2 regions of the Acuticoccus sp. I52.16.1 genome follow, and region 2 is predicted to be linked to the other one. Evidence: predicted binding sites of a transcription regulator. Region 2 holds the regulator's gene; the other holds the start of a gene.

Region 1 (14,353 bases), 1.1 Mb from region 2:
TTAAACCCGAATGGCTGAACATTCGCTCGAACCGGGCGTGCAACATCGCGGAGCAACCGATGTCCCTTGACTTGACGATGCCAGTCCTCGTGGTCGACGACTACAAAACCATGGTTCGTATCATCAAGAACCTTCTTCGTCAGATCGGCTTCACTGACGTCGATGACGCGTCCGACGGCAGCGAGGCGCTCGAGAAGATCAAAGCCAAGAAATATGGCCTCGTGATCTCCGACTGGAACATGGAGCCGATGACCGGCTACGAACTCCTCAAGCAAGTTCGTGCCGACCCGGAGAACTCGGAGATGCCGTTCATCATGGTGACCGCCGAGGCGAAGTCCGAAAACGTCGTCGCCGCCAAGAAGGCCGGTGTCAACAACTACATCGTGAAGCCGTTCAATGCACAAACGCTGAAGGGCAAGATCGAATCGGTCTTCCAGCCGGCCTGATCCCCGTCACCGACGGAGGGCGCGTGCGGGTTGTGGCGGGTGGAAATTCGGGAAAGTGAAGAACATTCCTTCACAACCCGACACAACCTGAAGTCTCCCGATAAAGTTGTCTTCTGGGTTGCGGGACCGCAACCTTCGCGTATTGGTTGTACCCATGACGCCGAGCCCAGCGGCCCCCGCGTCGGCCCGGCGACCAGACACTCACGCCGTAAAGGAAGGCAGGAATGTACATCGTAATCGACTCGCGTGAGGTTGTTGCCAACGGTTACAAATCCGGCTTCGAGCGCGAAGGCCTCGCCTGCACGACCTTCGCCGGGGCCGAGTTCGCCGATTGGCTACACTCCATCTCCGACTCGGACGCTGCCGCCATCCAGGCCGTGATCCTCGGCGCCATCGAGGATCGCTACAACATCCCCTCGCTGGTGCGGAACCGGGCCAAGACGCCCATCATCGCCCTGAAGGAGGAGAGCGGTCTGGAAGAGACCCTCGAACTCTTCAACGTCGGTGTCGACGATGTGGTCAAGAAGCCCGCGCCGGTGCGCGAGCTGGTGGCCCGCGCCAACGCCATCTGGCGCCGCTCCAGCGACGCGCGCGAGGAGGCCCAGTTCGGCCGCCTCACCGTCTTCTTCGACAGTCGCGATCCGACCATCGACGAGACCCCCGTCGAGTTGCCGCGGCGCGAGCGCCAGATCCTGGAATATCTGGTCAAGAACCGGCGCCGGCGCATCACCAAGACCCAGCTCTTCAATGCCATCTACGGCCTCTTCAACGAGAACGTCGACGAGACCGTGATCGAGGGGCACATCTCCAAGCTGCGCAAGAAGCTGCGTCTGCGCCTGGGCTACGACGTGATCGACGCCAAGCGCTTCGCCGGCTACGCCTTCATCGGCGACCGGGCGGCTTGCGAGATCGAGCGGCCGGTGCCGCGCGAGACGGTCGAAGGGAGCCCGGTGCTGTCCCTCGTCGCCTCGAACCCGAGCCTCGACCGGGGCGTCAACCGCAACGGCCCGCGCCCGGTCTGACGCCGGCGGCCACGCCTCGGCCCCGGCACCCCCTGCCGCCAGGCCGCGCCGGCCGACGCCTCGACGACGCCCCGCCTGGGATGACCTCCGGGCCCGGGGCGGGCGCCCCTCCCCGCGAAGCGCGCGGGTGGCGCTCGCGTGCGGGCTGAGACATTCGGCCCCAATCATCACGTGCTATTGCGCGCGACATCGCCGCCTCACCCGGTACTATACTTGCATGTCGTGCGACTGCGCGACCGTACCGCGGACACCGAGGGAGGCGCGCATGGCACCTGTCACTCTTCGTTCGATCGTCGCCGCCTGTACCGGGCTCGCCGCTCTCGCCGGCACCGTCCTCGCCGCGGCACCCGCGTCCGCGCAGTTCTCCAACTGCCACGCCATCGCCGACGCCTTCCCGAACGCGCGCATCATCCGCGTCGCCAACGAGACGCCGCAGCGCGATTACACCGTCGAGATCCGCTACATCGGCCACTCGACCTTTCGCATCACCGCGCCCGACGGGACCACCATCGCCACCGACTATGCCGGAAGCGCCGGCGCCGGTCCGACGCCGGACGTCGTCACGATGAACCACGCCCACACCAGCCATTTTACGAACTTCCCCGATCCCGCGATCCCGCACGTTTTGAAGGGATGGGGCGAAGACGGGCAACCGGCGCAACATATGCTCCAGGTCGGCGAGGTGCTGGTGCGCAACGTCACCTCCGACATCCGCAACTATCTGGGCGTCGAGGCCGACGGCAACTCCATCTTCATCTACGAGATCCAGGGCCTTTGCATCGGCCACCTCGGCCACCTGCACCAACCGCTCTCGGATGCGCAGGTCGCCGAGATCGGCCGGCTCGACGTGGTGTTCGTGCCGGTCGACGGCTCCTACACGATGGACCAGCGGGCGATGATGGAGGTCGTGTCGCGGCTGCGCGCGTCGATCGCCATCCCGATGCATTGGTTCGGCGCCTATACGCTGGCCGACTTCATCAACCGCACCCGTGCCGACGGGCTGACCATCGCCATGCCGTCGGACCCGGTGCTGCGCGTCTCGCTCAACTCGCTGCCGGAGCGGCCGACGTTCGTCGTCTTGCCGCGCACCTTCGGCGAGTGACGCCCGGCCCTAGTGGATTGACTCAAACGCTTGGAACCCGCGTTTGCGTGCGGCGATAATGGCATCGGGATCGGCGCGCCAGACGAAGGGCTTAGCCTCGGTGTCGTTGTGTTGGGCGATGAAGCGGTTGATGGCGGCCTGCAGGTCGACGACGCCGGTGAAGACGCCGTACTTCAGTCGTCGGCGGGTGAGTTTGGCGAAGAAGCCCTCGACGGCATTGAGCCAGGAACTCGATGTCGGGGTGAAGTGGAAGGTCCAGCGGGGATGGCGGGCGAGCCATCGCCTGACCTCGGGCGTCTTGTGCGAGGACACGTTGTCGAGGACGACATGGACGATCCGGCCCGGCGGGATGTCGCGTTCCAGCGCGTTCAGGAACCTGATGAACTCCTGATGGCGGTGGCGCGACATGTTTTTCCCGAAGACCTCGCCGGTCAGGACATTGAGCGCGGCGAACAGCGTCGTGGTGCCGTTGCGTTTGTAGTCGTGGGTCATGGTGGCGCCGCGGCCCCTCTTCAGCGGAAGGCCGGGCTGGGTGCGGTCGAGCGCCTGGATCGGGCTCTTCTCGTCGATCGACAGCACCACGGCGTGGGCCGGCGGCGCCACGTAAAGCCCCACGACATCACGCAGCTTCTCCACGAAGGCGGGGTCGCGGGAGAGCTTGAAGGTGCGCCAGCGGTGCGGGGCGAGGCCATGCGCGGCCCAGATCCGCTGCACCGTGACGACGCCAAGCCCGACAGCCTTCGCCATGGCCCGTGCCGTCCAGTGGGTCGCCTCGTGGGGCGGCGGCTCATGGGTCAACCGCACCACCTCGGCCACTTTGTCGGGCGCGACCGGCGCCTTGCCCGGCGGCCGGGACTTGTCCCAGAGCAGCCCCTCGACGCCGTCCGCGGCGAACCGCTCCTGCCATCGCCAGACGCTGGTCTTGCTCTTGCAGGTCGCCGCCATGATCGCGTGGGTGCCGTGCCCGTCGGCCGTCAGCAGCACGATGCGCGCCCGCCACATATGCTTTTGCGGGGTGTTCCGGCCCGAAACGATGGCTTCGAGCCGCGTTCGCTCGGTCCCCGAGACCGTGAAGGAGATGCCTGTTCGCATCTCTCTCATTCGCACGGGCTTACCCTCAACGGAATCCCAAAACGGACCCTTTTGAATGGGTCAATCCACTAGCGTGTCCGGGCGCGAGTGATGATCTGGGCAAGTGAGGGTCCGGGCCGCAGACCGTCTGTGCGTCAGCGGTCGGGGCCCGCGTCCTCCGGCGCTTCGCCGAGGGGGGCGTGCATGCGGGTCGCGGGCGGGCGCTGCGGGGTGATCGCGATCGCGGTCATGATCAGGCAGGCGGCAGCCCCGTGGGCCAGCGTCAACGGCTCGCCGAACGCCAGCCAGCCGATCAGGAACATGGTGGGCAATTCCGCACTGCCGGCGATCGCGGTCGACACCGCGCCGAGCCGCGGCGCGAACGTCACGTAGAGGAGTTGCGGCAGCAGCGCGCTGGCGATCGCCATGACGGCGATGGTGACGAGCGCGGCCGGCTCGAGCGGCAGGATCTCGGCCGGCGGCAGCTGGACGAGCAGCGGCGCCACTCCCAGCACCGCCCCCAGCGAGACCGAACCGGTGGCCGCCAGGGGCGGTAGCGCGCCGAGCCGATGGGCGATCACGTTGAGCAGGAAGCCGTAAGCCGCCGGCGTCGTGAGGCCGAAGAGAATCGCCGTCGCCGCCCCCCCGAACGAAACGATGGGCGTGCCCACCAGCGCCGCGGCGACGATGAGGACCGCCGCGAGCGCCCCGCGCGTCCCCGGCCGCTCGCCGAACAGGAGCGCGGCGAAGGCGATGGCGAACAACGGGTAGGTCATGAAGAGGACCGCCACCTCGGCGACCGGCAGGCTCCGCAGCGCCACGACGTAGCCGATCCACCCGAGCGCGATGGTGGCTCCGCCGGCGATCCCCCACAGCGTCGCCGTCCGCCGCGGCCCGCGCACGACCAGGAACGGCGCCAGCACCAGCGCGGTGAGCGCGAAGCGGAAGAAGGTGACGGCGGGTGCGGCCATGCCGAATTCCGGCAGCACCCGGCCGAAGTAGGCCGTGGTGCCGAACAACCCCGCCCCCGCGATGATGGCGAAGATGCCGGCGGGGTGGTGTCGGGCGGAGGCGAGGGAGGCGGACGAGGAACTCATCCTTCTCCTCTAGAGTACGCGGCCGGCGCGGTCTCCACCGCATCGCACCTACCGGCCCCGCGGCGGACCCGCGTGGGGCGATGCACCGTCACAGGCGCGGCACCCGGCCGATTTTACAATTTTCGCGAGAAATGTGCGGAAAATCCAACGCAGCTGGATGCAAGACGGCACGCCTATGACAGTCGATGCCAGAGCGAGTGTGTCCATGGTCGATGTCAGTACATTCAACTACTGCTTCCCCACCAGCCGGTGCGGCGTCAACTGCCCCGCGCTCCCGGCCGATCTGGGCGAAACCTACCTGGAGCACGAGTTCGAGGTGGCACGGCGCAGCGGCCTCTACGGGCGTATGCTGCGCGAGGGGGTGCTGACCGACGGCCTGTGGTTCTGGGACCTGCTCGAGCCGGACAACTGCTACATCAGCCCGGGCTTCTGGCGTGCGCTGGGATTCGCCCCGTCCACCCGGCCGCCGCTGATGGCGCACTGGCGCGCGCTGGTCTTCGAGGAGGACCTCGCCGCGTTCGAGGAGAAGATCGCCGCCCACCTCGCCAACCCCGCCACCCCCTACGACCAGGTCCTGCGTTGCCGAACCGCCGACGGAGCGACGCTGCGGGTGCGCTCACGCGGCGTCGCGCTGTTCGAAGACGGTGCGCCACGCCGCATGTCCGGCACCTTCGACGTGCTGGGCGACATGCGCGAGGACGTCCTGTCCGACAAGATGTCCGAGGTTCTGGAGCTGTCGCAGGACGCGATCTCCGTGTGGTGCATGCGCCGCGGGGTGCGACGCTGGAACCGCGGCGCGGAAGCGATGTTCGGCTTCACCGCCGAGGAGATGCAGGGCGAGATCGCCCATGAGCGCATGTGGGCTCGATTCTCCAGTGAATGGCCGGAGATCCTGGCGACGATCGAACGCGGGCGATCGTGGACCGGCGAGGCCGAGTGGCACGCCAGATCGGGCCGCACCGTCTACACCTCGACCACCCTGCAACGCATGGCGATCAGCGGAGGCGACACGCTCGTCCTGCAGGTGGACCGGGACGTGACGGCCAAGGTGGAGCTGCGCGAGCGGCAGCGCGTCATGACCCGCGAATTGAACCACCGGGTGAAGAACCTCTTCGCCGTGATCCGCGCGCTGGTGAAGCTCTCGTCCCTCGGCCAGGATCACGTGCCGGCGCTGGTGCGCGAGCTGGACCAGCGCATCGCCGCGCTCGCCGCCGCGCACGTCGTCAGCCTCGGCTACGAGATGGAGGACGGCGCGCCGTTGGGCGAGGTGCTCGAGGCGGTGCTGGCCCCCTACCCCGCCAGCCGCGCCGCACTGGAACTCGACGGGCCGAGCCAATGGCTGCCGCAGAGCCGGATCACACCCATGGGCCTCATCCTCAACGAATTGGCCACCAACGCGCTGAAGCACGGTGCCTGGTCCTCGCTGGAGGGGCGGGTGAGCGTGCGCTGGGAGCGCGTCCACGGTGACGGCGCCGAGCTGATTCGGCTGACGTGGGAGGAAATCTCGCCCTCGTTCCGCCCCAGCGGCACCGAAGCGACGCGCCGGGGCTTCGGCTCCGAGCTGATCGAGATGTCGACCGCCCAGATGGGGGCGGTCCTGTCACGCAGCGAGGGGCGGGCCGGCGTCCGGCTCACCCTCACCTTCGAGGCCGGCGTGCAGGTCGGCGCCGCAGCGCGTGCCCCCACCCTCCAACCGACGTCTGCCAGGAGCCACGTCCCATGATTGCAGAACCCTGCGAATCCACCCGCCTGCTGCGGCCGATGGCGACCCGACGCCAGCGCGTCCTATTGGTGGAGGACGAGGCTCTCATCGCACTGACGCTGAAAATGATGCTCGAGATCGACATGGGCCTCGACGTCGTCGGCCCGATCGCCCGGCTGGACGAGGCGATCGAGGCCGCGAGGACCGAACTCCTGGACCTCGCCCTGCTCGACGTCGCGATCATCGGCGGCGACGTCTTCCCGGTCGCCGATATTCTGCAGGCGCGCGACGTCCCGATCATCTTCCACACCGGGCACGGGCTGAAGGAAGATTTGATGGACTACTACGGCTGCGCCGAGGTCTTCTCCAAACCGTCCGACGATGCGGCGTTGCGTCACGCGATGACCCGCATGATCTCCGGCCCCGCCGCCGGCACCGGCTGACCCCGCTCCGCGCGATCGGCCGCACCGGCCCGTGCCATCGCACACTATTCGCCGGGCTTTCACATCATCACCCGGTCACGAGCGATCGGACCGGCCCGGCGCAATGGATGGAATGCCGCCGCGCGATTGATCCGCCCCACCCCCGCCCCCATCTGAAGGACGCAAAAAGTGTGACGCTCGTCACATTCGCGCGTTGACACTCGGACGCACCCATCATATCTCCCGGCCAGCGCTTGGCACTCACCTCAGGGGAGTGCCAACAGCGGCAAGACACTCAGAGACCGGGCACCAACGCCCCTTTTTGTCATGAGGACAGATATGAACTTCCGTCCGCTGCACGACCGCGTCGTCGTGCGCCGCATCGAGTCCGACACCAAGACCAAGGGCGGGATCATCATCCCCGATACCGCCAAAGAGAAGCCGCAGGAAGGCGAAGTCATCGCCGTCGGCCCCGGCGCCCGCGACGAGAACGGCTCCGTCCAGCCGCTCGACGTGAAGGCTGGCGACCGCGTCCTGTTCGGCAAGTGGTCCGGCACCGAGGTGAAGCTCGACGGTGAGGACCTCCTCATCATGAAGGAGAGCGACATCATGGGCGTCGTCGAAGGCGTCGCCGTCTCCGCCTAACTCACCGCGCCTCGAACAGATTTAAGGGAGCCCCACATGGCTGCTAAGGAAGTTAAGTTTTCGACCGACGCGCGCGACAAGATGCTCCGCGGCGTCGACATCCTCGCCAATGCCGTCAAGGTGACGCTCGGCCCGAAGGGTCGCAACGTCGTCATCGAGAAGTCCTTCGGTGCCCCGCGCATCACGAAGGACGGCGTGACCGTCGCCAAAGAGATCGAGCTGGAAGACCGGTTCGAGAACATGGGCGCGCAGATGGTGCGTGAGGTCGCCTCCAAGACCAACGACCTCGCCGGCGACGGCACCACCACCGCGACCGTTCTGGCCCAGTCGATCGTCCGTGAAGGCGCCAAGTCCGTGGCCGCCGGCATGAACCCGATGGATCTGAAGCGCGGCATCGACATGGCCGTCGTCGCGGCCATCAAGGACCTCGACGCCCGCGCCCGCACCATCAACACCTCCGACGAAGTCGCCCAGGTCGGCACCATCTCCGCCAACGGCGACAAGGAAGTCGGCGCGATGATCGCCGAGGCGATGCAGAAGGTCGGCAACGAGGGTGTCATCACCGTCGAAGAGGCCAAGTCGCTCGAGACCGAGCTCGAAGTCGTCGAGGGCATGCAGTTCGATCGCGGCTACATCTCGCCGTACTTCGTGACGAACGCCGAGAAGATGACGACCGAGCTCGAGGATCCCTACATCCTCATCTTCGAGAAGAAGCTCTCCAACCTCCAGGCGATGCTTCCGATCCTCGAGGCCGTCGTGCAGTCCGGCCGCCCGCTCCTCATCATCGCCGAGGACGTCGAGGGTGAGGCTCTGGCCACGCTCGTCGTCAACAAGCTCCGCGGTGGCCTGAAGGTCGCGGCCGTGAAGGCGCCGGGCTTCGGTGACCGTCGCAAGGCCATGCTGCAGGATATCGCCATCCTGACGAACGGCCAGGTCGTCTCCGAGGACCTCGGCATCAAGCTCGAGTCCGTCTCGATCGAGATGCTGGGCCGCGCCAAGAAGGTGTCGATCAACAAGGACGAGACCACGATCGTCGACGGCGCCGGTGACGCCGAGGACATCAAGGGCCGCGTCGCGCAGATCAAGCAGCAGATCGAAGAGACCACCTCCGACTACGACCGTGAGAAGCTCCAGGAGCGCCTCGCGAAGCTCGCCGGTGGTGTGGCCGTCATCCGCGTCGGTGGTGCCACCGAGGTCGAGGTGAAGGAGAAGAAGGACCGCGTCGACGACGCCCTCAACGCGACCCGTGCGGCCGTCGAGGAAGGCATCGTTCCGGGTGGTGGTGTCGCCCTGCTGCGCGCCAAGACCGCCGTCGCCAAGCTCTCCTCCGACAACCCGGACGTCGCGGCCGGCATCAAGATCGTGCTGCGCGCCCTCGAGGCTCCGGTGCGTCAGATCTCCGAGAACGCCGGTGTCGAAGGCTCCGTCGTGGTCGGCAAGATCCTCGAGAACGACAACATCGACTTCGGCTTCGACGCGCAGAACGAAGAGTACGGCAACATGATCGAGCGCGGGATCATCGACCCGAAGAAGGTCGTGCGTCACGCTCTCCAGGACGCCGCGTCGATCGCGTCGCTGCTCGTCACGACCGAGGCGATGGTCGCCGAGGCCCCCAAGAAGGACTCCGGCCCGGCGATGCCGGCCGGTGGCGACATGGGCGGCATGGGCGGCATGGGCTTCTAAGCCCGCGCCACCGTCCTCACGGACAGAAAGGGCCGCGCCTCGCGCGGCCCTTTTTTTATGCGCACTCGGCGGCGGCGCGACGCGGGCTCGACCATCGCCAGGCATGCCGACCGCGCGCCCCGCGACAAGCACGAGGAAATGGGCTTCTCCGACGGCTGGAGCACCCCGCTCGGCCAGCTGGTCGGCGTCGCCGCGACCCTGTATCGGCGCGCACCTGACCCGCGAGCGCGGCTGCGATATGATGCCGGGCCGCCCCGGCTGGCGGTGCCCCCGGCGCAGCACCGCCGCGGCCCCACGGGAAAAGGTGAGACGATGACCGGCCCCGCCACGGACGATCCGAACGCCGGCCAGCGCGCGTTTTGGAATGGAGGCCCGGCCCTGCTGCGATGGCGTGACATGCAGCCGACACTCGACCGCCTCTATCACGGGATCACCCTGCGCCTCCTGGAGATCCTCGCCCCCGCCCCCGGCGAGGACGCGCTCGACATCGGCGGTGCGGCCAGTGAGACGACTCGCCAGCTCGCCGCGCGCGTCGCCCCCGGCGGCCGCGTCCTCGGCGTCGACATTTCCGACGGGCTCGCCCGGGCCGGCCGCGACGCGCTGGCCGCGGCGGGCCTCACCAACGCCGAGATCGTCGTCGCCGACGCGCAGACCTACCCCTTCCCGCCGGCGCAATTCGACGTGGTCTCGTCCCGCTTCGGTGTCATGTTCTTCGCCGACCCGGTGGCGGCCTTCGCCAACATCGCCCGCGCGATGCGCCCGGGTGGACGCCTCGCCTTCGCCGCCTGGGGCGACTTCGCCGGCAACCCGTGGTTCCACGTGCCGCGCGACGCGGCGATCGCACGCCTCGGCCCGTCCGAGCGCGCCGCCCCCCGCGAGCCCGGCCCGTTCGCCTTCGAGACGCTGGACGACCCGGTCGCCATTCTCACAGCCGCCGGCCTGACCGCGGTGCGGGGGCGCGCCGAAACGATCCCCCTCGTCACGCCCGGTACGCCGCGCGACGCCGCGGCGGCGGCCTGTGCGCTCGGCCCGGCCTCCGCGATCATGCGCCAGTACGACGGCGGCCCGGACGACCTCGCCGCCATCGAAGCCACCGTCGCAGAGGCGTTCGTGCCCTACGCCGCGGACGGTGCGGTCGCCGTGCCGGCGACGCTGAACGTCCTCGAGGCGCGCGCGCCGGGATAGCGGCTGCGCCCGGGCGGGCCCGAACCGACCCGGCGGGACGGCGTTTCCACCACGAGCGCCCCCCGCAAGAACCGAGGCCCGCCCGCCATGTTCGACCTCGCCACCCTCACCACCGTCGCGCCGATCGTCCAGGTCTTCGTCTCACTGCTGTCGGCCGTCGTGTGGATCGCCTACCTGCAGATCTTCCTACGGCAGGTCGTCCATCAGCGGCGCTCGCAGGTGCTCATCAACCTCGGCGCCAGCAACACGCTCGACGGGCGCTGCTTCATCGCCAACCTCGGCATGGAGCCGGTCTACGTGTCGGACATCTCGCTGGTGATGCACGACCACGACCAGTACGTCGCCACGATCACCGACCGCACCTCCAGCGACAGCGACGACGCGTCCGACGCCCCGCCCAAATCCGGGACCTACCAGGGACCGCTGCGGGCGGGCGAGTACATGGACATCGGCAGCTTCCGCTCTATGCTCGACCGTGCAGCCTGCGCCTCCGGACGGCTGGACGCTCCCGTCGACCCGGCGAACTTCGGCGCGTTCGACATCGTCGCCGTCGCCTCGACCGCCGGGAACGCGCTGATCTCGGCCTCGGTGCGGACCTTCGGCCTCTACAACGACGGCGACACCTGGCTCGTCGTCCCGCGCCGGATCGACACCACGCAGATCCGCTCGCGCGGCGCCCGGCTGCGCCTCAAGCGTTACCTCGAGATGCGCATGCTGGCCGAGACCACCGACCACCGCCTCGCCCACGAGGACCGGCGCATCCAGGACGTGCTGCCCCGGAGCCGCCTCCGCCCGTCGACACCGCACACCCGGCTCGGCCGCCTCTTCCAGGCCGGTTGAGCGCGCCGCGCAAACGAAAACACCGGCCGCGGAGCCCGCGACCGGTGTCAGTGCATTGCCGTATGTGGCGGGAGGGCGGCTTACGCCTCCTCGGCCTCCAGGCGCGCGGCGTCCGCGGCACCCTTGGCATCCAGGTCGCGATCGACGAACTCGATGACGGCGATCGGCGCGTTGTCGCCATAGCGGAAGCCGGCCTTGAGGATGCGCGTATAACCGCCGTTGCGGTCCTTGTAGCGCGGGCCGATGGTCGCGAAGAGCTTCTTCACGGCCTCTTCGCTGCGGCACTTGGAGATCGCCTGGCGCCGGGCGTGGAGGTCGCCGCGCTTGCCCAGCGTCACCAGCTTCTCGATGTAGGGGCGAAGCTCCTTCGCCTTCGGCAGCGTGGTGACGATCTGCTCGTGCTCGATGAGCGAGGCGGCCTGGTTGGCCATCATCGCCATACGGTGGCTCGAGGTGCGATTGAGACGACGGCCCTGCTTCTTGTGGCGCATGGCGATTCTCCGATCCTGTGTGGGTGCCGGGCGCTTCCGGCGTTCGCGCTAGTGTGCCGACCCGCTCAGCGGAAAGGGTCGGGAGATACGGCCGGAGGATGAGCCCCGGCCGCTGGAAGCATCAATAGTGATGGTCCTCGTACCGCTTGGCCAGCTCCTCGATGTTGTCGGGCGGCCAGTTGGGCACTTCCATTCCGAGGTGCAGACCCATCTGGGCGAGCACTTCCTTGATCTCGTTCAGCGACTTGCGGCCGAAGTTCGGCGTGCGGAGCATCTCCGCCTCGGACTTCTGGATGAGGTCGCCGATGTAGACGATGTTGTCGTTCTTGAGGCAGTTGGCCGAACGGACCGAAAGCTCCAGTTCGTCGACCTTCTTGAGCAGCGCCGGGTTGAAGGCGAGCTCGGGCACCTCGTCGGCGACTTCCGGCTTGGTCGGCTCTTCGAAGTTCACGAAGATCGACAGCTGGTCCTGCAGGATGCGCGCAGCGTAGGCCACGGCGTCCTCGGGGCTCAGCGAACCGTCGGTCTCGACCTGCATCGACAGCTTGTCGTAGTCGAGCACCTGACCCTCGCGGGTGTTCTCGACGCGGTACGAAACGCGCTTGACCGGCGAGTACAGCGAATCGACCGGGATCAGGCCGATGGCGGCGTCCTCGGGCCGGTTGCGGTCGGCAGGCACGTAGCCCTTGCCGGTGTTGACCGAGAACTCCATGCGGATGTCCGCGCCCTCGTCCAGCGTGCACAGCACGTGGTCGGGGTTGAGGATCGACACGTCGCCCACGGTCTGGATGTCGCCGGCGGTCACCGCGCCGGGGCCCTGCTTGCGCAGCACCATGCGCTTCGGGCCTTCGCCCGACATGCGCACCGCGATTTCCTTGATGTTGAGGATGATGTCGGTCACATCCTCACGCACGCCGTTCATGCTCGAGAACTCGTGCAGGACACCGTCGATCTGGACCGAGGTCACAGCCGCACCCTGCAGCGAGGACAGAAGCACCCGGCGCAAGGCGTTCCCGAGCGTCAGGCCGAAGCCGCGCTCCAGAGGCTCGGCAACGACCGTGCCGATGCGCTTCGGATCGTAGCCGGGCGTGACCTCGAGCTTGTTCGGGCGGATCAGCTCCTGCCAGTTCTTCTGGTTGGTCGTCACGTCAAATGCCTTTCGATCTCGTGGGGCGTCGCCCGGAGCGCCCGCGGGGGCTGGCCCGCGGGCCAGGGCGCGCGAGCCCGGATGGCCGCGCAGCCGAGAGCGCGCCCCGTACGGGCGCGCTGGAAATGTTCGTTAGACGCGACGACGCTTCGGCGGACGGCAGCCGTTGTGCGGGATCGGCGTCACGTCGCGGATGGATGTGATGGTGAACCCGGCGGCCTGCAGCGCACGCAGCGCCGACTCGCGGCCCGAACCCGGCCCCGTCACCTCGACCTCGAGCGTGCGCATGCCGTGCTCGGACGCCTTCTTGGCGGCATCCTCGGCCGCGACCTGGGCGGCGTACGGGGTCGACTTGCGCGAGCCCTTGAACCCCATCGCGCCCGACGAGGACCACGAAATGGCGTTGCCCTGCGCGTCGGTGATGGTGATCTTCGTGTTGTTGAAGGAGGCGTTCACATGGGCGATGCCCGACGTGATATTCTTACGCTCCCTGCGCCGAACGCGCGTGGCTTCCTTCGCCATTCAGTCCCTCTGAGTGTGTGGCCCTTGGGCCGAAATGCTAGCGGCCGAGATTACTTCTTCTTGCCGGCGATGGGCTTCGCGGGGCCCTTGCGGGTGCGCGCGTTGGTGTGCGTGCGCTGGCCGCGAACCGGCAGACCGCGGCGATGACGCAGGCCGCGATAGCAGCCGAGGTCCATCAGCCGCTTGATGTTCATCGCGGTCTCGCGACGCAGGTCACCTTCGACGATGTAGTCGCGGTCGATGACCTCGCGAACCATCAGGACTTCGGCGTCCGACAGCTCATTCACGCGGCGCTCGGGCGCGATGGAGACCTTCTCGGTGATCTCCTTGGCCATCGAGGGGCCAATGCCGTGAATGTACTGCAGCGCGATGACGACGCGCTTGTTCGTCGGAATGTTGACGCCAGCGATACGAGCCACTTTGCCTCCTGCCGGTGCGACCGGCCATCGAGTAGAACCGGCCGAGCCGGTCGAATTGTCGTGCCGGTTGCCCGGCGGATGGGCGGGGACGGCGAGCCGAACCCCCAGTCTTCAGCCACGAACCGGGCGATTGCGATGACCGGTGGCTCCGGCCCTTCCCGACCGGCGAACCGGCCTGCCTCGCAACGCCGGTCTCCCGGCTGGTCGTTCGTGCCGGCCGAAGCCGGAAATCATCACGTGCCGGCCGAAGCCGGATGGTCTAAAGCGCCGCCCGAAGCCGGCTGTGGAGCGTCAGGCGCCGCACACGGCGGTTAACCCTCGGACAACTCCGACGCACGATACGTAAGATACGCACCCCGCGCGCGGCGGTGTGGCGCCCGTCGCCTCCAAGGCCACAGCCCGGCGCCGGCGCACCACCGCGGATCCCGGCCCCACACCCGCGTCGCGACGTCGCCGACCATGCGCCGATGCGCTAACGACGAACGGGCTGACGCCGCCGCAGACAACGGCGTGCCCAGCCCTGACGCTGTCGGGTTTTGGCCCATACCAGATCGCGCGG
Region 2 (14,353 bases):
CGCGTCGTGACGGTGGACGTCACAGGCGACGACAAGGGCCTCACCGTCGAGATCGAGGACCGTGGGTCCGGCATCGACCCGGAGCACATCGGCCGCCTGTTCGACGCGTTCTTCACCACCAAGCCTGGGGGAATGGGTATGGGACTCCAGATCTGCCGTGCCACGATCGAGTCCTTCGGCGGCACGCTCGTCGTGCGCAACAACGAGACGGCGGGGGCGACCTTCAGCTTCACCCTGCCGGCGCATGGCGGTGACGCGTGATGCCCGGGGCCCGGCCGCTGGTCGTCGTCGTGGACGATGATCCGGGAATGCGAGAGGCGATCGCCGATCTCGTGCGCTCGGTCGGCATGGAGGTGCAAACCCATGCAAGCGTCGACGCCCTCTTCGAGGCCGGGCTCGACGGCGCGAATTGCCTGGTCCTCGACGTGCGCCTGCCCGGCCAGAGCGGCCTCGAGCTTCAGGACCGGCTGCACCACATGGGAAGCGCCGTGCCGATCGTCTTCATCACCGGGTTCGGCGACATCCCGATGGGCATCAGAGCGATGAAAGGCGGTGCGGTCGATTTCCTCACCAAGCCGTTCCGCAATCAGGAGTTCATCGACGCCGTCAACGAAGCCCTCCGCAAGGATGCCGAGGCGCGCCTCAGCCATGGCGCGGCCGACGAGGTCTTGCGGCTCGCCGCCTCGCTCACGCGGCGGGAGCGGGAGGTGATGGACTGCGTCTGGCGCGGGCTCATGAACAAGCAGATCGCCTACGAGCTGGGGATCGCCGAGATCACCGTGAAGATCCATCGCCGCAACGTCATGCAAAAGATGGGAGCAGCGTCCGTCGCAGAACTCGTCCGCAAGGTCGAAGTCGTCAAAACGTGGGACGGCGCCGCGCCGGGACCATAGAATATACGAACATATCAATGGTTCATGGATGGGGCTCCCGCCACATCCCGATACACTCCACGATCGAAAGCTTTGAATTGGTGTCAGTTCCCCCTCTCGTTGCCATCGTCGACGACGATCCTTCCATGCGTGACGCCCTGGAAGATCTCGTCGGATCGCTCGGCTATCGCGCCTTGAAGTTCGGGTCCGCCGACGACTATCTCGCCTCACCCGATCGGTCCGGCGTGCGATGCATGATCCTCGATGTCCAGATGCCGGGAATGAACGGCCTCGACCTGCAGACGCATCTGGTCGAGGCGAGGACGGCGCCGCCGATCATCTTCGTCACCTCCTACGGCGACGACACCGTGCGACGGCGGGCCATCCGCGGCGGCGCCCTGTGCGTCCTGGAGAAGCCCGTGCAGGAAACCGCGATCATCGGTTGCCTCGAGGCCGCGCTCGGCGAACGTTGACCGCGGCGAGGACAATCGCGGGGAGGAGGACGCCGCGCCGCCGATCGCCTCGGCGGGAGACTGAACGGAGCGCCCGGCGCGCGCTCGCCGTCGTCGAGACGGTGGCGGCCGGGACACGACGGCTTCATCGCGCCATGGGTCTATAGGCCGTCACCGAAGAACGCCGCGACCGCCTCGACGATGCGCGCATGATCGGCGCGGCGCTCCTCGCCCCCCTCGATACAGATGAACGCGTCGGCCGGTTCCTCCGCGCGCAGGAGCGCCGAGCCGGTCGGGGTGCATTCGCCCAGAAAATCGAAGTGGGCGAGCGTGGCGGGCTCCATGTAGGTCACACGCTCGCTCGGCAATCCGGCAACGAGCGCCCGAGACTCGACGTCGAGGTCGAGCCCGGTCCCTTCGATGTCGCGCGGCGCACCGACGACGAGCATCGGCCGATCCACGTCGGCGAGGCTCTCGGGCGAAAAACTCTGCGTCCCACCGAGGTCGAACACCGCGAACGCCGAGATGCGCGGGTCGGAGAGGTCGCGTTCTATGGCGGCGCGATCCTCTGCCGTTTCGGCCACATGCCAGCCTCGCATGATGCGGCAGATGAGATCCTGCGGATCGGTGTCGCACAGCGCGTCGACGCGTCCGGCATCGTAGCGCGCTCCCGCCAGGAGGAGCGCGGTGAACCCGCCCAGCGAATGCCCGGCCATATAGATGCGCCCCGGATCGATCGCGAGGTCGGGCTGGGCGAGCAGATGGTCGATGACGCGGGAGATGTCGCGCTGGCGTTCCCAAAGCGCACGCGCCGCGTCCGGATCGCGGTTGAAGCTCGAGGTGCCCGGATGGTCGATCGCGGCGACCACGAAGCCTCGTCTGGCGAGCGCCGCCGCCAGCCACGCCTGATTGCGCATGTTGCCGTACATCCCGTGCGACAGGATGAGAAGCGGAAACGGCCCTCCGCTCGGCGCAGCGCCTTCGATCACCCGAACGCCCACGAAGACCGCGTTGCCGAGGGCCTCGCGCGGCGCATCGGGGGCAGCCGTGGGATACAGCAGGACTCCTTCCAGCGGCCTCGCCCCGGCCGCGCCCGGAATCGTGAGCGGGGCGAGACCGGCCTCTGTCGCTCCGGCGGCGGCGGAGGCGGTGAGCAGGAAGATGGCAGTGAGAAGCACACGCGTCATGACCGTCTCTTGGGTAGGATCCTCGGCTGCGCTATCAGAGCGGCGCGAGGTTGGGGACCGGCCGGTCCGGTCGTTCCTGTCCTCGATCGCGTTTCAGGACAGATCCGGCCCGGAGCATGACGGCGAATTCCCTCATCGCGCTGCCTCTGCCGCTGATCTCGGCGGCGCTCTGCGCGGTGCTCGCCGGTCTGCTGGCACGTCTGGATCTCGGCGTCGCGGCGACCTCGCGCTTGCTGGCGGCGCTCTTCGGCGTCTTCGCGCTCGAGGCCTCGCTGGTGGCGCTGCGGTTCGGCTATGGCGTCGACGCCTTCATTCCGCTGCAACGCGTTTTGCCGCTGTTCGCCGGCCCGCTTCTCTACCTCGCCTGTCTCTCTCTCGCGGTCACGCCGGCCCGGCTTCGGCGCCAGACGGCCCTCCACCTCGGCGCGGCGGTCGCCATCGCGGTCGGGGTGGAGCTGGTGCCCCGGGTCATCGCCGCGCTCGACGCGGGGATCTTGGCGAGCTACCTCGGCTATGCCGTGGCTCTGCTCGCAATATGGCGCGGCGGCCCCGATCGCCTCGTGCGCGCGCGGCTCGATCTCTCCCGTCGCATTTCTCGCTGGATCCTCTGGGCCGCGCTTCTCCTCGTCGCGCTATCGGTGCTGGACACGGCGATCGCGCTCGGCTTCCTGCAAGGTCAGCCGCAGCGTTCGATCCAGCTCATCTCGTACGGCTCGCTCGCGCTCATCGCCGTGCTCGTGGCGCTCCTTGCCGGCCTGCCGCGTCTACCGCCGCGGCCGTCGCCGGCGTCACGACCGGTGACGGCGGTCGATGGCGCCCAGATCGAGGCCGCCGCGCACGCGCTTCTGACGCAGACTGAACTCTATCTGGAGCCTGACCTGTCGCTCGAACGGCTCGCAAAGCGGCTCCGGCTTCCCGCCAGAACCCTCTCCGCCGCCATCAACGAGCGTCGGCAGATGAACGTGTCGCAATATGTGAACGGCTTCCGGTTGGCACATGCCGCCCGGCTTCTCACCGAGAGCGAGGCGAGCGTGGAGACGGTGCTGGCCGCATCGGGGTTTCTCACCCGCTCGAACTTCTACCGGGAGTTCCAGCGCGTCTACGGTGTCACGCCCGGAGCCTTCCGCAAGGGCGAACCGCCGAAGTGATCCCGCCCATCCGGCGACGCATCGCCCCTTCGGCGGGGCGGGCGCCGAGCCGGATCGTCGACAGCCGGGGCGCGAGCCGGCGCCGCTATTGCGCGCGGCGGCGCTGTGTCTCCCAGAACGTCACCGCCTCGTCGACCCAGCCCCCCGCGGGCGTTCCGGTCCCCGCGCCGAAGCCGTGCCCCATGCCGGCGATGCGACGGTAGTCGACCTCGGTGCCCAGCGCCTCGAGGTCCGCGATGCGGCGCTCCATCGACGCGGGCGGGGCGATCCCGTCCCGGTCGCCGACGATCACGAAGGTGGGGGGCTCCTCGGAGCCGATGTCGGAGTGGGCGGTATAGGCCATCACCACGGCCGCGGGCTTGGGATGCTCGCCTCCGCCGAAGGCCTGCGTTCCGTGCGAGCCGATATAGGCCGCCATCCGGGCCCCGGCGGAACTCCCCCACACGGAGTATCCCTGGGGGCCGACGCCGAGGGTGCCGGCCTCTGTCAGGACGAGATCGATCGCGCGGGCCATATCCTCGGTGGCGACCCGCCGTCCCTGACCGGTGCGATAGGTGACGACGAAGGCGTTGTGGCCGCGCGCGTTGACCTCCAGCGCGAGCGGAAAGCCTTCATGCACCGAGCCGACATAGGCGAACCCGCCTCCCGGCGCGATGACGGCGAACGGCGCGCCCGGCTCGCCGGGGAAGAAGAAGAGGCCGGCCGCCGCCAGCGCCGGGTCCACCCGCTGCTCGGCCGGCGAGTAGATCGGGCGGAACACGGGAACGCCCCGCTCGGCGTTTTCGATCAGCCGGTTGAGGCCGGCCACCACCGCGTCCGGGTCGACGGCGCTGTGGTAGGGCAGCAGCGAGCCGATCCGGTCGAGGGCAAGATCGCGATCATAGTCCCGCCCGTACCAGGGCAGGGTATATTGCGCGAATCCTTCGAGCGACGGGTGGTCCAGCAGGACGCCGATCGTGTCGTCCGTCGCGAGCGGGGCCGCCACGTCCCGTCGTTGGGTTGCTTCGGCAGGCACCGGGGCGGTCTGCGCCGCGGCGGTCGCCGTCGTCATCGCAATGGCGGCGCACGCTGCGATCCAGCGTGGCCGACGGGATCGGGCATCGCTGCCGGGAAGGGGCTCATCCATACCGTGACCTTGCAAGTCGGGCGGGCCGAGGCGCGGCGCCGAACGGCTGGCCGGCGCTCAGCCCAAGTCACTGCACCAGGTATTCGGAATCGTCGCTCCGACAACCTGCGGATTGATAACTAGCGCCGATAGGCCCTTGCGACCAGGCGGCCCTCGTCCGCGCTCGCCGCGCTCCTAAAGCGTCGTCAGCCGATCCGCGACGAGCCGCAGGACCGCCGGGACGTCGACCGTCTCGACCACGTCGACGCGTGGCGCCGCGGCGTCCGCCGCCGGGTCGATCAGCGTGGCACCCTCGGTGGGGCCCGGCCGGTAGTCGACCGCGATGCGCATCGGGCGCGCGGTGAAGAGATGCGGGGCAAGCAGGTAGGCGATCGTGCAAGCGTCGTGGATCGCCGGGTCGCGCGCGGCATAGGCGGCGAGCATCGACGCGACGGCGCGGCAGCACGGCGTCCCCGCACGCTCGATCTCGGTCCAGAAGGCGGCATCGACCCGCACTTGTCGCGTCAGGTTGAGGCCGAAGAGGTCGACCCCCGCGCCGCTCGACAGGACGATGTGCGCCGCCACCGGGTCGTGCATGACGTTGAATTCGGCCATCGGCGTGATGTTACCGGGGACGCCCACTGCCCCGCCCATCACCACCAGCCGTTTCAGCCGTGCCGGCAGCTCCGGTGCCTTGGCGAAGGCGAGCGCCACGTTGGTCAGCGGCCCGATCGCAGCCAGTACGACGCTCTGCGGCGGTGCGGCCATGATGCGCTCGACCAGAGCGTCCGCCGCATGCCCCGCGGCCGGAGCCGGACGGGCGGCCGGCAGCGGCACACCGCCGAGCCCGTCGTCGCCGTGCGCGTAGGACCAGCGCACCTCGCGCGGCAACAGGCCGCGCCGGCAGCCGGCATGGACCGGCACGTCGGCCCGCCCCGCCAAAGCCATCAACCCGCAGGCGTTGGCGGTGACGATGTCGAGCGGGCGATTGCCGGCGATGGTGGTGACGGCGGCGAGGTCCAGCTCCGGCGAGGCCAGCGCCAGGACCAGCGCGATGGCGTCGTCCACACCGGGGTCGCAGTCGATGATGAGGGTGGTGGCGGTCATCGCATTTCGGCATCACGGGGCGCCCGCGCGGCGGTGCGGCGCACAAGAAAAAACGGGCGGAGACACGGTTGCCGTGCCCCGCCCGCGATGAATGAGGTGCGTTGCCGGCGCCCGGCGTCGCGGTCTACTTCTTGTAATAGACCTCGACCGGCGGCGGGCTCTTCAGCCGCATGTAGCCGATACCGCCGGCGATGTTGGCGCCCGCCTGCCCCTGCACCGAGAGCGGCTGCAGGTTGATCGACCGGTCGAACCCGCCGATCAGGATGTTCGCCCCCAGGCCCAGCGCCCAGGTCGCTTCCGCGGAGACACCATAATAGCGGCCTTCGAGCGCGCCGGGCGAGAGCTGCGTCGTCGGCGCGAACACCGCCCAGGCGATCTTGGAACCGGTGGTGATGCCGGCGTCCAGGCCGATCTTGGTGATCGCCCCCTCGTAGGCCTCGTCCGCCGAACCGAGCGCATTGAAATAGCACGCCAGCGGTTTGCGCGAGCCGACGATCAGACCGGCGCCACCGGCGACATCGCACGTCAGGATGCCGACGCGCACGCCGAAGTCCGCCTTCGCCGCTGGCGCGGATGTCGCCACACCGAGGACAGCGAGGACGGCAACAAGGTATTTCCGCATGGTGTAGTTCTCCGTTCAGACGACCGAGAAACGCGGGGCAGCCTCAGCTGAGATTGCCGCAGAACCTTTGGATACGACGGCAGGCTTCCTCCAGCGCGTCCGTCGCAGTGGCATAGGAAATGCGAAAATGCGGCGCGAGGCCGAACGCGGATCCCTGAACAACCGCAACGCCTTCACTCGTTAGGAGTTCCGTTACGAATGTTTCGTCATCGTTGATGACGGTGCCCGACGGCGCCTTGCGGCCGATCAAACCCGCGCACGACGGGTAGACGTAGAACGCCCCCTCCGGCGTCGCGCACTTGATGCCGTTCGCCTGGTTCAGCATCGACACGACGAGGTCGCGGCGGTCCTTGAAGATCACGTTGTTGTCGGCGATGTGCTGCTGCGTGCCGTTCAGCGCCTCGACCGCGGCCCACTGCGAGATCGACGACGGGTTCGACGTCGACTGCGACTGGATCTTCGCCATCGCCTTGATGAGCTGCGTGGGGCCGCCGGCGTAGCCGATGCGCCAGCCCGTCATCGCGTACGCCTTGGACACGCCGTTGACGGTGAGCGTGCGCTCCTTCAGCCCCGGCTCGACCTCGGCGACCGAGTGGAAGGTGAAGTCGTCGTAGACGAGGTGCTCGTACATGTCGTCCGTCATCACCCACACGTGCGGGTGCTTCATCAGGACGTCGGTGAGCGCCTTCAGCTCCTCGCGCGTGTAGGCCGCGCCGGAGGGATTGGACGGCGAGTTGAGGATCAGCCACTTGGTCTTGGGCGTGATCTTCGCCTCCAGCTCGGCCGGCTGCAGCTTGAAGTTCGTCGCCGCGGACGCCTCGGCAGCGACGGGGACACCGCCTCCGAGCAGCACCATGTCCGGGTAGCTCACCCAGTAGGGCGCCGGGATGACGACCTCGTCGCCCGGGTTCAGCGTTGCCATCAGCGCGTTGTAGAGCACCTGCTTGCCGCCGGTGCCGACCGAGATCTCCGCCGGCGTGTAGGCGAGGTTGTTCTCGCGCGCGAACTTGTCGACGATCGCGTCCTTCAGCTCGGGAATGCCGTCGACGGCGGTATACTTCGTCTTCCCCTCGCGGATCGCCTTGATCGCCGCTTCCTTCACGTTCTCCGGGGTATCGAAGTCGGGCTCGCCGGCACCGAGGCCGATCACGTCCTGGCCGGCGCGTTTCAGCTCGGCGGCCTTCTGGGTCACCGCGATCGTGGGGGAAGGTTTGACGCGCGCCAGCGTGTCGGACAGGAAGGCCATGATCTATTCCGTCGGTCGATTTATGCGGCCGTTATCGGCGCATATGTGTGCACCCGCAAGGGCCGATGGAACACGTTCCGTTTCACCTAGATTGCAGGTCTGCCATTTTGGGTGGCACGGGAGGGTGCCACACATGGCGCGCCGGTGCTAAGCCGGACGCGACTCGAGGAGAGAAAGGGGCGGATGAACGTCCTCCTGACCGGACAGAAGGCGTTCGGCGCCGCTGTGTTCGCCATGCTGCAGCGGCTGGGCTGCACCGTTTGCGCGGTGTCGGCGCCCGCACTGCGCGAGGACGGCGTGCGCGAAGACCGCTTGCGCGCCGCAGCCGATCGCGCCGGCGTGCCATGGATCCTCCCCGGCACCCTGCGCGCCGAGACCGTCCCCCACGGCACCGACCTGATCCTGGCCGCGCACAGCCACGATTTCGTGGGCCGGCGCACGCGCATGGCGACGACGTTCGGCGCCATCGGCTACCACCCGTCGCTGCTGCCGCGCCACCGCGGCCGCGACGCGGTGCGCTGGACGATCCACATGAAGGACCCGATCGCCGGCGGCACGGTCTACTGGCTGTCGGAGCGGATGGACGGGGGCGACGTCGCCGCGCAGGACTACGTCTTCGTCGCGCCGGGCGAGACGGTCGAGAGCCTCTGGCGCGAAAAGCTGTTTCCGCTGGGCGTGACCCTGCTGGAGCGGGCGGTGAAGGACATCGCCGCCGGCGTCATCCGCCGCGAGCCGCAGAACGAGCTTTATGCGACGTGGGAGCCGTCGTGGGAGCGTCCGCCGGCGAACCGTCCGGAACTCGACCTCATCGGCACGTTGCCCAACGGTACCCGCGTCACGCGCAAGGCGGCGCGCGGGTAGGCGCGGGCGCGAGGCATGGCGAGAATTCCGCTGCTCGGCGGGACGGCGCAAGAGCGCCGGCACCGCGAGGCGCCAGCGCATCGTGCGTCGTCACGATGGGGACCTTCGGGCGTGGGTGCTTAGAACGCCCAGCCGTCGGACAGGGTGGCGTGCCAGCCGTCGAGGATCGGGAGCGTGGACTGCGAGTAGTTCTGCTCGTTCTCGATCTTCTGATACGACGGGACCTTGACGCCGCCGTCGGCAAACCTGGGCGTGACGGGGACCGCCCGGCCGCGGAACATCGCCACACCCGGCAGATTGCGATAGGGGCCGTCGTAGGCGCCGGTGCCACCGGCACCGTCCCCATAAGGACGGACCGTGATCGACGTCTGGGCCGATGCCGTGCCCACGGCTCCCAAGAGCAGAATCGCTGCCAGAATGGTTCTCATCGTTCCGTCCTCCGGCGGCTCATCCGCCTGCTTTCCGTTCATGGCCGCCCACCGGCGCATACCTAGCGCGATGCCCCGCCGGGCCTCCGACGCCATACTGACACGCAATACCCATAACCCAGATGGCGCAACATTGCGAATAAACTCGCAAGCCTGCCCATGGGTTGCTCGTCATTTGATTAATCGCGAAACCACCTGGGCGGTATAGTCGACCGCGGGGATGATCTTGGCGTAGTTCAACCGCGTTGGCCCAATGATTCCAAGGACTCCGATGGTGCGGTGCTGCGGGTCCCGGTAGGGCGACATGATCAGCGACGAGCCCGAGAGCGAAAACAGCTTGTTCTCGGAACCGATGAAAATGCGCACCCCCTCGCCCCCTTCGGTCAGCGAGAGGAGCTGCATCAGCTCCCGTTTGGTCTCCAGATCGTCGAGCAGCTGGCGCACACGGTCGATGTCCTCGCGCACGCCGAGGTTCTGCAGGAGGTTGGCCCGGCCGTGGACGATCAACGACCCAGTGTCCTTGGCGCTGGCGTCCGACCAGGAGGCGATGCCCTGCTCGATCAGCTTCTCGGTCAGCGCGTCGAGCTGGGCGCGTTCCTCCTCGGCCCGGCGTGAGATGATGGCGCGCGCCTCGCTCACCGTCGCGCCGCGGATGTGGGCGTTGAGATAGTTCGACGCCTCCTGCAACGCAGACGGCGGCAGCCCCGCCGGCAGATCGACGATCCGATTCTCGACCGAGCCGTCGTCCGATACCAGGACGACGAGAGCCTTGCCCGGGTCGAGCGCCACGAACTCAATGTGCTTGAGGCGCAGATCGTGCGTCGCCGTCAGCACGACGCCCGCCCCGCTCGACATGCCGGACAACACCTGCGAGGCGCGGGTCAGCGCGGAGTCGACCGCGTCGGTCCCGTCCGCCACCGCCTCGATCCCGGTGCGCTCCTCGTCCGACAACTCGCCCACCGACAAGAGCGCGTCGACGAAGAAGCGCAGGCCCCGGTCGGTCGGCAGGCGGCCGGCCGAGGTGTGCGGCGCGAAGATGAGGCCGAGGTGCTCCAGGTCGCTCATCACGTTGCGCACCGATGCCGGCGACAGCTTGTTGGGCAAGGTCCGCGAGATCGAGCGCGAGCCGATCGGCTCGCCGGTGCTGAGATAGGCCTCGACGATCTGACGGAAGATGTCGCGCGAGCGCTCGTCGAGCTCGAGGGCGTCTCCAGTCACATCCATCAGGTTCATCGCGCGTGTGCTCCTTCCACGGGACTATCGCGGTGCGTCTGAATATGCCAACCCTCGCCGCCGGATGAGACGAGGGAATTGATATGCGACACGATGGCCGCCGGAGCGACGAGATGCGCGCCATTTCCATGGAACGCGCCGTCTCGCGGCATGCCGAGGGCTCGTGCCTCGTGAAGTTCGGCGACACTCACGTCCTGTGTACCGCATCGCTGGAAGAGCGTGTCCCGCCGTGGCTTCGGGGCGGCGGCGAGGGTTGGGTCACTGCCGAATATGGGATGCTCCCCCGCGCCACCAAGGAGAGGATGCGGCGTGAGGCGTCCGCTGGCAAGCAGTCGGGCCGCACGCAGGAGATCCAGCGCCTGATCGGCCGCTCGCTGCGCGCGGTGGTCGACCGGGCGGCGCTCGGCGAACGGCAGATCTCGGTCGACTGCGACGTCATCCAGGCCGACGGCGGCACCCGGACCGCCGCGATCACCGGCGCCTGGGTCGCCCTGTCGGACTGCGTGACGTACATGATGTCGGCCGGGATGATCACCGCCAACCCGCTGACGGACCACGTCGCGGCGATCTCCTGCGGCATCGTCGAAGGCACCCCGGTGCTCGATCTCGACTATCCCGAGGACTCCACCGCCCACACCGACGCCAACTTCGTCATGACCGGCTCGGGCGGTATCGTCGAGGTGCAGGGGACGGCCGAAGGCGCTCCCTTCTCGCGCGAGGAGCTGACGGCGCTGATGGACCTCGCCCAGGGCGGCATCGCCCGGCTGGTCGACCTGCAGAAGCTGACCATCTCGTGAGCGCGGCGGCATGAGCGGGGGCGCGGACCTGCGCGCCGCGATCGGCGACAAGCTGGTGCTGGCGACGCACAACAAGGGCAAGATCGCCGAGTTCGACACGCTGCTCGCGCCGCTCGGCATCACGGTGGTCTCGGCCGGCGCGCTGGGGCTGCCGGAGCCCGAGGAGACCGGCACCACCTTCGCCGCCAACGCCGCGCTGAAGGCCGAGGCGGCCACCGCGGCGACGGGCCTCCCGGCGCTCGCCGACGATTCCGGGCTGACGGTCGACGCGCTGGGCGGCGATCCGGGCATCTACTCGGCGCGCTGGGCGGGCCCGGACAAGGACTTCGCCCATGCCATGCAGCGGGTTCTGGACGGCCTCGCCGCCGCCGGAGCCACCGCGCCCGACCAGCGGCGCGGCGCGTTCGTCGCCTGCCTCGCCCTCTCTCTCCCCAGCCGTGCGACGACCCTCATCGAGGGGCGCTGCGAGGGCGTGATAGCCGGCGCACCGCGCGGCACGGGCGGCTTCGGCTACGACCCGCTCTTCGTGCCAGACGATGGCGACGGCCGCACCTTCGGCGAGATGGACAGCGCCGAAAAGCATGGCGGCCCCACGCCCCTCTCGCATCGCGCCCGCGCCGTCGCCATGTTCAAGGATCGGCTCGGAGTGGCGAACGCCACCTGACGCGGCCGGGCGCGACGTCCGGTCCCGGCGGGGGCGATCCCCTGAGGCCCTGCGGTTTGTGGTACGATCCCGCCGTACGGCAAAGGCCGTGCCGCAGCCCCGAGGGGAGGCGGTCCGGCCACTGCGAGACGACCGAGGGGAAGAAGAGCGGCGTTCCAGTCACACTGGCCCACAACCGAAGCCCGAGGGGGCCTCGGTACAGCGCAGCGTGCTTCTTTTCGAGCCACGACTCGCCGTAGGAGGGACCATGTCCACTTTGAGCGTCGCACAAGTCGAGTATCCGGTGCGCGATGATGGCGGGTTCGCGGTCTACGTGCATTGGCCGTTCTGCCAGGCGAAGTGCCCCTATTGCGACTTCAACAGCCACGTCCGGCACGCGCCCGTGGACCAACGCCGCTATGCCGCCGCCATGGCCCGCGAGCTGGCGACGCTCGCCGCGTGGACCGACGCGCGCCGTCCCCTCTCGGTGTTCTTCGGCGGGGGCACCCCGTCGCTGATGGAGCCGGCCACCGTCGACGCCATCCTCACTGCTATCGACGCCACGCTCGGCCTCCCGGCGGATGCCGAGATCACGCTGGAGGCCAACCCCACCTCCGTCGAGCAGGCGCGGTTCGAGGGGTACCGCGCGGCCGGCGTCAACCGCGTGTCGCTGGGGGTACAGTCGCTCGCCGACGCCGAGCTCGCCAAGCTGGGCCGCCTGCACGACGCGGCCACCGCGCGCACCGCGCTGGCTCTGGCGCGGCGGATCTTCCCGCACGTCTCGGCCGACCTCATCTACGCCCGCCCCGGCCAGACAACCGCCGACTGGGCCGCCGAGCTGTCGCAGATGCTCGACCTCGCGGGCGACCACCTCTCGCTCTACCAGCTCACCATCGAGCCCGGCACGCGCTTCTTCGACCTCGCCGAGACGGGCAAGCTCGTCGTTCCGGAGGACGACGCCGCCGCCGACCTCTACGAGCTGACGGCCGAGCTGACCGGCGCCGCCGGCTTCGCCCGCTACGAGGTGTCCAACCACGCCCGCCCCGGCGGCGAGGCGAAGCACAACCTCGTCTACTGGCGGGGCGGCACGTACGTCGGCATCGGCCCGGGCGCGCACGGCCGGATCGACGCGGCGGGCGTGCGCACCGCGACCTCCACCCACAAGCTGCCCGAGACGTGGCTCGCCGCCGTCGAGGCGGACGGGCACGGGCTGGAGGCTCGCGAGCCGCTGGACGCCGCCGCGCAGGGCGACGAATACCTCCTGATGGCGCTGCGGCTCTCCGAGGGGCTCGACCTCGACGCCTACGCCCGCCGCGCCGGCGCCCCGCTGGACGAGGACCGCGTCGCCACGCTCGCCGCCAGCGGCTTCCTCGCCCGCGACGGGCGCCGCATCCGCGTGCCGGACACCGCGCGGCTCCTCACCAACGCCGTGGTGCGGGAGCTCGCCGCATGATCGCCGCCGCCACTCCGACGCCGGAGGCCCTCGCCGCCGAGCTGGAAGCCCTCTTCCTCGCCCACGACGAGAGCTACACCAAGGCGCGTCCGGCGCTGCTCGCCCGCCTGAAGGAGGCGCGCGCCACCGCGCTGAAGGCCTGCTCCGACGCGCTGGAGACCACCAAGTCCGGCACCAAAGCGGCCAAGGTGCTGGCCGGCGGGCAGGACGCGATCATCCAGGCGTTCTACATCTTCGCCGCCGAGCACCTCTATCCGACCGCCAACCCCTCGGTCGCGGAAAAGCTCGCCGTCATCGCCACCGGCGGCTACGGCCGCGGCCTGCTGGCGCCGGGCTCGGACATCGACCTCCTCTTCCTCTATCCCTACCGGCCGACGCCGTGGACCGAGTCCATGGTCGAGACGATCCTCTACATGATGTGGGATCTGGGCCTGAAGGTCGGCCACGCCGCCCGCTCGATCGACGAGTGCGTCAAGCTCGCCCGGACCGACGTCACGATCCGCACCGCACTGCTGGAGTGCCGCCTCATCATCGGCGACGAGCAGCTCGCCGAGCAGCTCTACCAGCGCTTCGACCAGGCGGTCGTGCGCGGCACCGGCAAGAAGTTCATCGCCGCCAAGCTCGACGAGCGGGACGAGCGCCACCGCCGCCAGGGCCAGACGCGCTATCTCGTCGAGCCCAACGTCAAGGAAGGCAAGGGCGGCCTCAGGGACCTGCAAACCCTGTTCTGGATCGCCAAGTACTTCTACCGCGTGCGCTCGGAGGCGGAGCTGGTCGGCAAGGGCGTGTTCTCGGCCAAGGACTACCGCCTGTTCCGCAAGTGCGACGACTTCCTGTGGTCGGTGCGGTGCCACCTGCACCTCCTCACCGGCCGCGCCGAGGAGCGACTGACGTTCGACCTGCAACGCGAGATCGCCCAGCGCCTCGGCTACTCGCCGCGGCCGGGCCTGTCGGACGTCGAGCGGTTCATGAAGCACTACTTCCTGGTCGCCAAGGACGTCGGCGACCTGACGCGCATCCTCTGCGCCGGGCTCGAAGCGCAGCACGCCGTGCAGCCGATCGGCCTGTCGCGGATGATGCGCACCCTCACCGGCACGACGACACGTGTCCTGGACGAGAACTTCGCCGCCGAGCATGACCGGGTGATCCTCGCCAACCCCAACGCCTTCGCCGAGGATCCGGTGAACATGCTGCGGGTG

Evidence for each region. Region 2 encodes HrcA, which represses chaperone genes, less so after heat shock. Its sites were predicted from a motif close to GTTAGCACTCNCNNNNNGNGAGTGCTAAC; they were not measured.
Region 1: a site for HrcA is predicted at 7,116-7,144, ahead of groES (co-chaperone GroES). Genes of this name have one in related genera too.

Annotation. Positions count from the first base shown of each region.
Region 1 covers NZ_CP094828.1:1,126,549-1,140,901, forward strand. The annotation lists gene MRB58_RS05040 (response regulator) at 60-446, shown strand; gene MRB58_RS05045 (response regulator transcription factor) at 671-1,468, shown strand; gene MRB58_RS05050 (MBL fold metallo-hydrolase) at 1,734-2,570, shown strand; gene MRB58_RS05055 (IS630 family transposase) at 2,580-3,662, opposite strand; gene MRB58_RS05060 (DMT family transporter) at 3,797-4,738, opposite strand; gene MRB58_RS05065 (sensor histidine kinase) at 4,944-6,461, shown strand; gene MRB58_RS05070 (response regulator) at 6,458-6,883, shown strand; gene groES (co-chaperone GroES) at 7,202-7,507, shown strand; gene groL (chaperonin GroEL) at 7,544-9,190, shown strand; gene MRB58_RS05085 (class I SAM-dependent methyltransferase) at 9,587-10,375, shown strand; gene MRB58_RS05090 (hypothetical protein) at 10,463-11,215, shown strand; gene rplQ (50S ribosomal protein L17) at 11,296-11,706, opposite strand; gene MRB58_RS05100 (DNA-directed RNA polymerase subunit alpha) at 11,828-12,853, opposite strand; gene rpsK (30S ribosomal protein S11) at 12,986-13,375, opposite strand; gene rpsM (30S ribosomal protein S13) at 13,426-13,794, opposite strand.
Region 2 covers NZ_CP094828.1:2,251,665-2,266,017, reverse strand. The annotation lists gene MRB58_RS10245 (ATP-binding protein) at 1-261, shown strand, start outside; gene MRB58_RS10240 (response regulator transcription factor) at 261-893, shown strand; gene MRB58_RS10235 (response regulator transcription factor) at 911-1,345, shown strand; gene MRB58_RS10230 (alpha/beta fold hydrolase) at 1,486-2,511, opposite strand; gene MRB58_RS10225 (AraC family transcriptional regulator) at 2,562-3,659, shown strand; gene MRB58_RS10220 (alpha/beta hydrolase) at 3,745-4,644, opposite strand; gene MRB58_RS10215 (nucleoside hydrolase) at 4,960-5,871, opposite strand; gene MRB58_RS10210 (DUF992 domain-containing protein) at 5,996-6,493, opposite strand; gene MRB58_RS10205 (pyridoxal phosphate-dependent aminotransferase) at 6,537-7,739, opposite strand; gene MRB58_RS10200 (formyltransferase family protein) at 7,923-8,600, shown strand; gene MRB58_RS10195 (hypothetical protein) at 8,720-9,028, opposite strand; gene hrcA (heat-inducible transcriptional repressor HrcA) at 9,200-10,261, opposite strand; gene rph (ribonuclease PH) at 10,345-11,058, shown strand; gene rdgB (RdgB/HAM1 family non-canonical purine NTP pyrophosphatase) at 11,069-11,722, shown strand; gene hemW (radical SAM family heme chaperone HemW) at 11,970-13,154, shown strand; gene MRB58_RS10170 ([protein-PII] uridylyltransferase) at 13,151-14,353, shown strand, end outside.